2 regions of the Giesbergeria sinuosa genome follow, and region 2 is predicted to be linked to the other one. Evidence: riboswitches for the same ligand, from Rfam matches in the RefSeq annotation. Region 2 holds a riboswitch; the other holds the start of a gene.
What was found. A riboswitch is a leader RNA that binds a small molecule or an ion and turns the genes downstream of it on or off. The one in region 2 is predicted to bind cobalamin.
Positions count from the first base shown of each region.

Region 1: it holds a riboswitch for cobalamin, as region 2 does, so the genes downstream of both, ACFO6X_RS01555 (energy-coupling factor ABC transporter permease) here and ACFO6X_RS03555 (TonB-dependent receptor domain-containing protein) in region 2, are expected to answer to the same signal.

Region 1 is NZ_JBHSHJ010000001.1:344,125-348,536, reverse strand. It holds gene ACFO6X_RS01565 (acyl-CoA dehydrogenase) at 1-1,048, shown strand, start outside; gene ACFO6X_RS01560 (CaiB/BaiF CoA transferase family protein) at 1,134-2,405, shown strand; cobalamin riboswitch at 2,411-2,624, shown strand; gene ACFO6X_RS01555 (energy-coupling factor ABC transporter permease) at 2,751-3,419, shown strand; gene ACFO6X_RS01550 (energy-coupling factor ABC transporter substrate-binding protein) at 3,416-3,754, shown strand; gene cbiQ (cobalt ECF transporter T component CbiQ) at 3,744-4,412, shown strand, end outside.
Region 2 is NZ_JBHSHJ010000002.1:197,324-201,735, forward strand. It holds gene ACFO6X_RS03555 (TonB-dependent receptor domain-containing protein) at 1-1,652, opposite strand, end outside; cobalamin riboswitch at 1,732-1,971, opposite strand; gene ACFO6X_RS03560 (hypothetical protein) at 2,007-2,714, shown strand; gene ACFO6X_RS03565 (cell division protein ZapA) at 2,717-3,103, shown strand; gene ACFO6X_RS03570 (sulfite exporter TauE/SafE family protein) at 3,437-4,252, shown strand; gene ACFO6X_RS03575 (sulfite exporter TauE/SafE family protein) at 4,266-4,412, opposite strand, start outside.

The DNA of each region.
Region 1 (4,412 bases), on a different contig from region 2:
GGACAGCAGCATCTTCCGTGAGATGGGCGAGTTGGGTCTGCTGGGCCCTACCATCCCCGAGCAATACGGCGGCCCCGGCCTCAATTACGTCAGCTATGGCCTGATTGCCCGCGAAATTGAACGCGTTGATTCGGGCTACCGCTCTATGGCAAGCGTGCAAAGCTCGCTGGTGATGGTGCCCATCTATGAGTTTGGCACCGAAGCGCAAAAGCAAAAATACCTGCCCAAACTGGCCAGCGGTGAATACATCGGCTGCTTTGGCCTGACCGAACCCGACCACGGCTCCGACCCCAACAGCATGGTGACCCGTGCGCAAAAGGTGCCGGGTGGCTATCAGCTCACTGGCGCCAAAATGTGGATCACCAACAGCCCGGTGGCCGATGTATTTGTGGTCTGGGCCAAAGAGGTCTCCGAAGGCGGCGCTGTCGGCCCCATTCGCGGCTTTATCCTCGAAAAGGGCTGGAAGGGTCTATCGGCTCCAGCCATCCACGGCAAGGTGGGCTTGCGCACCTCTATCACCGGCGAAATCGTCATGGACAGCGTGTTTGTGCCCGAAGAAAACGCCTTTCCTGAAGTGCGCGGCCTCAAAGGCCCGTTCACCTGCCTCAATAGCGCCCGCTTTGGCATTGCTTGGGGGGCGCTGGGGGCCGCAGAGTTTTGCTGGCAGATGGCCCGCCAATACACCCTGGATCGCAAACAATTTGGCCGCCCCTTGGCCGCCAACCAGCTCATCCAGAAAAAACTGGCCGACATGCAAACCGAAATCACCCTCGGCCTGCAAGCCTGTCTGCGCGTGGGCCGCATGAAAGATGAACACCAAAACGTGGTGGAAGTCACCTCACTCATCAAGCGCAACAGTTGCGGCAAGGCATTGGACATTGCCCGCTTGGCCCGCGACATGATGGGCGGCAATGGCATCAGCGACGAATTTGGTGTGGCCCGCCACTTGGTCAATTTGGAAGTGGTCAACACTTACGAAGGCACCCACGACATCCACGCCCTGATTTTGGGCCGTGCCCAAACCGGCATTGCCGCCTTTGCTAATTAACCCACACTTGCCACGGTGACTCCTGCCCCGCAGTGCCGTGCGCTCTGCGGGGCTTTTCCCTTGTTTTTTGAGGCTGGATAGTCTGATGAATACTGCCGATTTCCCCTGCGCCGCCACCACTCCAGCGGGTGCTTTGGCCGGTATCAAAGTGCTAGATCTATCGCGGGTGCTGGCCGGGCCTTGGTGTACACAGATGCTGGCCGATCTGGGCGCCGACGTGGTCAAGGTGGAGCGCCCCGGCGTGGGTGATGACACCCGCCACTGGGGGCCGCCTTTCTTGCAGGATGTGGATGGCAACGACACCGATCAAGCAAGCTACTTTACCGCCTGCAACCGCAATAAGCGTTCTATCACCATCGATATGGCCCACCCAGAGGGGCAAGCCTTGCTGCGCCGCATGGCCCAACAGGCCGATGTATTGGTAGAAAACTTCAAGGTGGGCGGCTTGCAGCAGTATGGCCTCGATGTCGACAGCCTCCAAGCCCTGAACCCCCGCCTGATTTATTGCTCCATCACGGGTTTTGGGCAGGATGGCCCCTATGCCGAACGCGCCGGTTACGACTTGATGGTGCAGGCTCTGTGCGGCCTGATGAGCATCACCGGCCACGCAGACGCCCAGCCCGGTGGTGGCCCGCTGCGTGTAGGGGTGGCCGTGATCGATATTTTCACCGGCCTGTATGCCAGCAACGCCATCTTGGCCGCACTACAGGCCCGCCACACCACCGGGCTAGGGCAGCACATCGACATGGCCTTGCTCGATGTGGGCATGGCAACGTTAGCCAACCAAGCAGCAGGTTTTTTGGCAACCGGCCAAGCACCTGGCCGGGGAGGCAATATCCATCCGAGCCTGGCCCCTTACCAAGACTTTCGCAGCAGCGATGGCAACGTGCTGCTGGCCATTGGCAACGATGGCCAGTTTGCCCGCTTTTGTGCTGCCATTGGCCAACCACAATGGGCACAGGATGCACGTTTTGCCAGCAACACAGCACGGGTACGCCACCGGGCGGCACTGCTGGAGTTGTTGGTGCCAGTGATGCAAACCCGCACCACCGCGGAATGGGTCGCTTTGCTCGAAGACAAGGCGGTGCCTTGTGGCCCCATCAACACCATTGCCCAAGCCTTTGACGATCCACAGGTGCAGGCCCGTGGCTTGCGTATCAACCTGCCGCGCTATGCAGGCGATGGCATTGCACAGGTGGCGGGGGTAGCCAACCCCATGCGCCTGAGCGCCACTCCGGTGCGCTACCGCAGTGCCCCTCCGGCCTTGGGCCAACATACCGACGAGGTATTGCAGGAGTGGGGGCTGGATGCAGCACAACGTGCGCAGTTGCGCGCTACAGGAGCCATTGGCGCTTGAGCCTGTAGAATGCCCGACTTTCGGGTGCGCAAACTCCTTCTGAGGGTGTTTGCGTTAAACGGGAAGCCGGTGACGTTGCACAGCAGTGCAGCCATTCCGGCGCAGCCCCCGCTGCTGTAAGCCAGACGACCCCGCACATGCCACTGTGTTACCAAACATGGGAAGGCGCGGACAAGGATGATGGCGAGCCAGAAGACCGGCCCGAAAAATGTCAGCACCATTCCCCGGGGTGACGGGAAAACTGCCTGCAATCGCACTCCGGCCCTACTGGAGTGCTTGTGTGCTTTGATCGCCCCCGCATGGTGTTTTTATGAACCATTCGACGGGAGGATTCGAATGCACATCATGGAAGGCTTTCTTCCACTGGAGCACGCGCTGGGCTGGTCTATCGCCTCTGCGCCTTTCTTGGCCTATGGCTTGCACGCCATGCGCCGCGATATTCGCCAGCACCCAGAACAACGGATGTTGTTAGGCGTGGCGGCGGCTTTCAGTTTTTTGCTCTCGGCACTCAAGTTGCCCTCGGTCACGGGCAGTTGCTCGCATCCAACCGGCGTTGGCTTGGGGGCGTTGCTGTTTGGCCCTGGGGCTATGGTGCCCATCGCTTTGGTGGTGTTGTTGTTTCAAGCCCTGCTGCTGGCGCACGGCGGCCTGACCACACTAGGAGCCAACTTATTTGCTATGGGCATCGTCGGGCCGTTTTGCGCCTATGCGGTGTTTCGGCTAGCCAAGGCACTGGGCTGTTCTTTGGCGTTGGGGGTGTTTCTGGCTGCATGCCTGGGTGATTTGTCCACCTACCTGACCACTTCGGTGCAATTGGCGTGGGCCTTTCCTGATCCGGTGGGTGGTTTTGCAGGCTCTCTGACCAAGTTTGGCGGCATTTTTGCCCTGACCCAAATTCCTTTAGCCATCAGTGAAGGCTTGCTCACCGTGCTGGTGATGAACGCCTTGCAGCGTTTTAACCAAGATGAGATGCGTGGTATGCACCTGCTGCAACCCACCAAGGGGCAGGCATGAAAAAGTCAAACTGGTTGATTTGGGCTGCGGTGCTGCTGCTGTCGGTTTTTCCTTTGTGGTGGGTGCCTGCTCCAGCCCCCGGCACTGAAGCCTTTGGCGGTGCCGATGCCGAGGCACAAAACCTGATTCAGACCATCGCACCAGACTACCAAGCATGGTTTGCGCCACTGATCGAGCCTGCCAGTGGCGAGATCGCCTCCCTGTTGTTTGCGTTGCAAGCCGCATTGGGGGCTGGGGTGATTGGTTATTGGCTGGGCGCTTCTGTCACCCGGGAAAAACTACGCCAAGCCCCAGCGGATACCACGCCCCCACAGGCAGCAGGCCGTGTGGATTGAACGAGCCGCCCACCACAACCACTGGAGCCACGTTACCCCCCGCGCCAAGGCTATTTTTACCTTGGCTGCGCTGTTGGCCGCCTATGTAGCGCGCACCCCCAGTGCCGCTTTGGGGGTGGCCTTGGTTTGTGTGCTGCTAGTGTGGCGTGGGGCCGGGGTGCCTTGGCGTTGCTACATCCGGGTGGCAGCAGGGCCGTTGGGTTTTTTGCTGTTGTCGGGTGCTTCCTTGCTGGTCTCGGTGGTGTGGGAGCCACCAGGGGCACTGGCTTGGCATATTGCGCCCCATGCGTTATCGGATGTGGCGATGGTGACCGCGCGCTCGGTGGCGGCGCTAGCGGCACTGTTGACGCTGGTGCTCACCACACCATTGGCGCACCTGATTGCACTGCTACGCCAGCTGCGGCTGCCCGACATTCTGCTCGACCTGATGGTGCTGTGCTATCGGCTGATTTTTGTCTTCTCTGAGGCCTGCCACGACACCGTGGCTGCCCAAACAGCCAGGTTAGGCTTTAGCAACCGAGGCCGTGCTTTGCGCTCACTGGGGCTGCTAGTGGCTAATTTAGCGGCACAGGTGGCGCTGCGGGCGCGGGGTTTGCAGTGGGCCGCCGATGCCCGCTGTAGCGATGGCCGCTTGCATTTTGTGATGCCGGTGTTTGCC
Region 2 (4,412 bases):
TTGGCCCGGCGTGCCAGCTGTTTGCCGGTGTCTAAATCACGGGGGTTTTGCCAGTCCACTGAGCCGCGCCACTGCACCCCAGCCAGCCGGTAGGAGCCTGCCACCGTCACGCCTTCGTATTGGGCGCGGGCGGTGTTGGCGTAGCAGCCAAAATCAGAAGCACAAGCACCCGTCCCTACGAAGGAGATCAAATTGCGTACCCGGTTGCGGTAGGCCGTCACTGAGAAAGTGCTGCTTTTTTCAGCCCAACGCAGGCCAATTTCGGCGTTGCGGCTTTTTTCTGGTTGCAGTGTGGCGACACCGTACTCGCTAAAACGCTGGTACAGAGTGGGCGCCCGAAACGCTGTGCCCACCGAGGCTGTGGCTCGCCATTGGGGGGTGAGGGCATAGCCATAGGCCAAACTCCCTGTGTTCTGACCCCCAAATTCACTGTCGTTGTCGTGGCGGGCATTGAGCTGTACGGTATGCCCCCCTGCGTTGTAGCCATAACCCAGTGCAACCCCATCCTGTGAACGTTGGCGGTCTAGCGTGACCCCCCAAGCATCCAAAGCTGGGTTGTAGAGCTGGTCTTCGCGGCGCTCGAGGGCTGCGTTAAAGCGATGTGCGCCCCATTGGTAATCGTGCTGCCATAGGTAGCCACGCAGTGTGGTTTCTGTCAGGTAGGGCGAAGGCGTGGTTTCGTAGCGGCTGGCCGCCTCCGTCACAGAGAGACGCGTGCGGTACGCCTCACTCCATTGCGCCTGCCAGCTCAAACCCGCCGTGCGCAGGCGATGCAAATTGCGGTCATCGGCAGGCGCAGCAGGGGTGTAGCTGAAAGCGTCGTAATCAGAGTGGAGCCGTTGCGCCAGCAGGGTGGCATCCAAACGGTGTTGCGTGTTGATGCGCAGGCCTAGGCGGGCATTGGCCGATGTGCTGCGGTAGCCATCGCGGTCTGGGTGGTGGCTGCCGCTGGTTTTGGTATCAAAACCATCGCTAGTGGTACGGTGCAGGCCCAGTGCATAGTCCAAGGCACCATCGGTGCCAGTGCTGCCACTGATGCCCGCCTCTATTTTGCGTGTGCCTTGGCTGCCCAAACCTACCCCAACCATGGGTTGGGCTGGGCCTTCGCCCTTGCGGGTAAATAATTGGATCACGCCAGCAATAGCGTCTGAGCCATACACGGCCGCTGCCGGGCCACGCAATACCTCAATGCGCTCCATCTGTGCCAACGGAATCTGTTCCCATTGTGCGCCACCCGTCGATTGGGAGTCCACCCGTACGCCGTCGATATAGACCGCTGTGAAGCGCGATTCAGCCCCACGCACAAACACACTGCTGGCATTGCCAGGGCCACCATTGCGCGAGATTTCTAAGCCCGGCAGCCGGGCCAGCACATCCGCCAACACACTGGCACCACTAGATTCAAGCGTTTCGCGATCCACAATGGAGACGTCGGCCACCAAGTCGGCCAAAGGTTGTGGCGTGCGGGTTGCCGTGACCACCACATCAGACAGCGAGGGTGTGTGCAGGTTCTGTGCCAATAGCAGTGGGCCTGGGGCATCTGAGGTTTGTTGTGCGTGTGCAGACAGTGCAGACAACAGGGCACAGGCCCAAACCACAGGGCGCACATTCAGGGCAACGCTGGGGCAGCCTGGGACGGTAGAGATCTTCATGGGAACACAATCAGAATGCAACCCGTGCTGGCTTCCCCGCCAGCGTTGGGTGATACAGCCACACTAGCCACCAAGGCTATGTGCGACCACCGTGTTGGCCGGTATCCGGGCTGGCGGAGCACCCTTCAGCGCCTTCCCAGTGCTTGTTCAAGGCATCCAGTGGCGTGTGGCTGAAGAGAGAGTGGCATGGACTCGTCCGCTGACCGTTGCGGGGGCAGCGCAGGCTCGGCAGCCCCCTTGATGGGGGCTTTCCTCCCTGCTTCCCGTTGAACTTCGGCATGTGAACCACACCAAGAGCACCAACGGCGCGGATTCTACGGCGCTTTGGCCACTGGCAACCCTACAATTGCAGGCATGGCCCCCTTGCAAACCATCGATCTCATCACCGCGCGTGTGGAGCACCTGCTCCAACGCCTGACCCAGTCTCAGCAGACTCAGCAGCAGCAGGCGCAACAGCTGGCCGATTTGGCCCGTGATCGACAGGCGCTGGAAAAGATACGCGAGCAACAAGCTGAACAGATAGTGCGGCTACTGGAAGAGCACGATATGCTCGTCCAGGCCCATACGGCCCTGCAAGAGGATGGACTGCGGCAAGAGGCCAAGAGCCTACATCTGGAGCAGGAGCGCGATGCCTTGCAGAAAGTCCACGCCGCCCAAACAGAACAATTGGTCGCCTTGACCCGTCAGCATGAAGAATTGCTGCGCAATACGGCACCCCAAACAGAAAAACTGGCGGCTTTGCACAAGGAGCATGCCGCCTTGCAGCAGGCCCATGCGGCCTTGCAGCAGACCAGCACCGAGCAGGCCACCCAAGTGACTGCCTTGCGCCAAGAGTGCCAAACCTTGCAACAGGCAGGGCAGGCACAACTGGCACAAATTGCTGCCCTTACCCAGGAGCGCGACACCTTGCAACAAACCAGCACTGGGCAGGCCGAGCAGATCAGCGCCCTCACCCGTGAGCATGACATGCTCAAATCCCGCCTGCAAACGGCCCGCTCCCGCATGGATGCTTTGATGGAAACCTTGCCAGCCAGTCCCGCAGAGAAAGAGGGTGGCGCATGATGATGAAGAAAATCGAGGTGCAGATCATGCAGCAGAGCCTGCTGCTGAGTTGCCCTGAAGGTGGCGAAGCCTACCTGCGGGAAGCCGCCGCACGGGTAGACAAGGCCATGACCCAGATCCGTGACGGTGGCAAGGTGCGGTTGCGTGAACAAATTGCTGTGCAGGCGGCTATCAATCTGGCTTTTGAGATGGTCAAGGCGGCGGTAGCCGAAAAGACGGCCCTGACGCGCGCTGAACAGGCAGAAGCTGCTGCGGCCAATGCACTGGTGCAAGCCCAAGAGGCGGCTATCTTGGCACAAAGCGTCTCTGGCCCCGAAATGCAGGCCAAGTGCCAGGCCTTGTTGGAGCGCCTCGATACGGCACTGCAAGACGGCACCACACCCGGTTGAGGTGTGGTGGCTGTGGTGGGCCAGCGCCTATGGCCGCCCAGTACCGCTACAATCGGCCTGTCTGCGGTGCTGCTGGGCTTTATATTTCCTTGAACCAATGCTCATTGAGCCTGGGCTTGGTACATTGCCCGGTGAGCGTGATCGTCTCGCGTCAGATGAACCCAACACCTGGCTGCCCTTGCCCCCCTGAACCCCCGGTTCAGGATGCAGGTTCGGTGGCACTGGCAGACACCTTCATTGTCTTGCCCTCCCCAGTCTGTATCGTGTCTGGGGCACTCCCAGCAGCCTCTGGTCAGGCGGGCCTGCTCCCCTTGATCCCCCCCCCCACCATTTATGTTCGATACCCTGCTAATTGTTGAGTTGGCCTTGCTGGGCCTGTGTACGGGCTTTTTTGCCGGACTGCTCGGTATTGGTGGCGGCATGATGTTGGTGCCTTTTCTGACCTATTTTCTGACTGAGCGGGCTGTATCTCCTGATTTGGCCGTCAAGATGGCCATTGCCACGGCGATGGCTACTATTTTGTTTACATCTATCTCCAGTGTGCGTGCGCACCACCGCCGTGGTGCTGTGCGTTGGGATTTGGTTCAGCGGTTGGCCCCCGGTATCGCTTTGGGAGGGATGGCGGCCAGCTTGGGGGTGTTCTCCTTGCTTAAAGGGTCTTTTTTGGCACTGTTTTTTGGGGTCTTTGTGGGTTTTTCTGCATTGCAGATGTTCCGTGACCGCAAACCAGCACCATCCCGACAAATGCCAGGGGTGGCAGGACAGGTAGCCGCTGGCAGTGGCATTGGTTTTTTGGCTGGGTTGGTGGGGGCTGGGGGGGGGTTTATCAGCGTGCCCTTCATGACTTGGTGCAACGTGCCCATCCACAATGCTGTGGCTACCAGCGCCGCCTTGGGTTTTCCGATTGCAGTGTTCAACGTGGCTGGTTATGTGCTGGGGGGCTTTTCGGTGCCCGGTCTACCTGCACATTCCATGGGTTATGTGTGGTTGCCAGCTTTGGGCGTAATTGCCGCGTGCAGTGTATTCACGGCCCCTCTGGGCGCTCGTGCGGCCCACAGTTTGCCTGTGCGCCAACTCAAGCGGGTTTTTGCCAGCTTATTGCTGGTGCTGGCGGTTTATATGTTTTGGAAGGGATATGCCGCGTTGTAACGCAACCGGGCCATCAACTGCACCACAGTTCTGGCCCATGGGTGGCATCAAGCCACAGTGCCCATAAGGCCACACCACAGAGCAAAATGCCTGCCAGTCGTGTGCCACGGTCGCCATGCACCTTGAGGCGCTGGCGTAAACGCAGCCACAGCCACGGCCC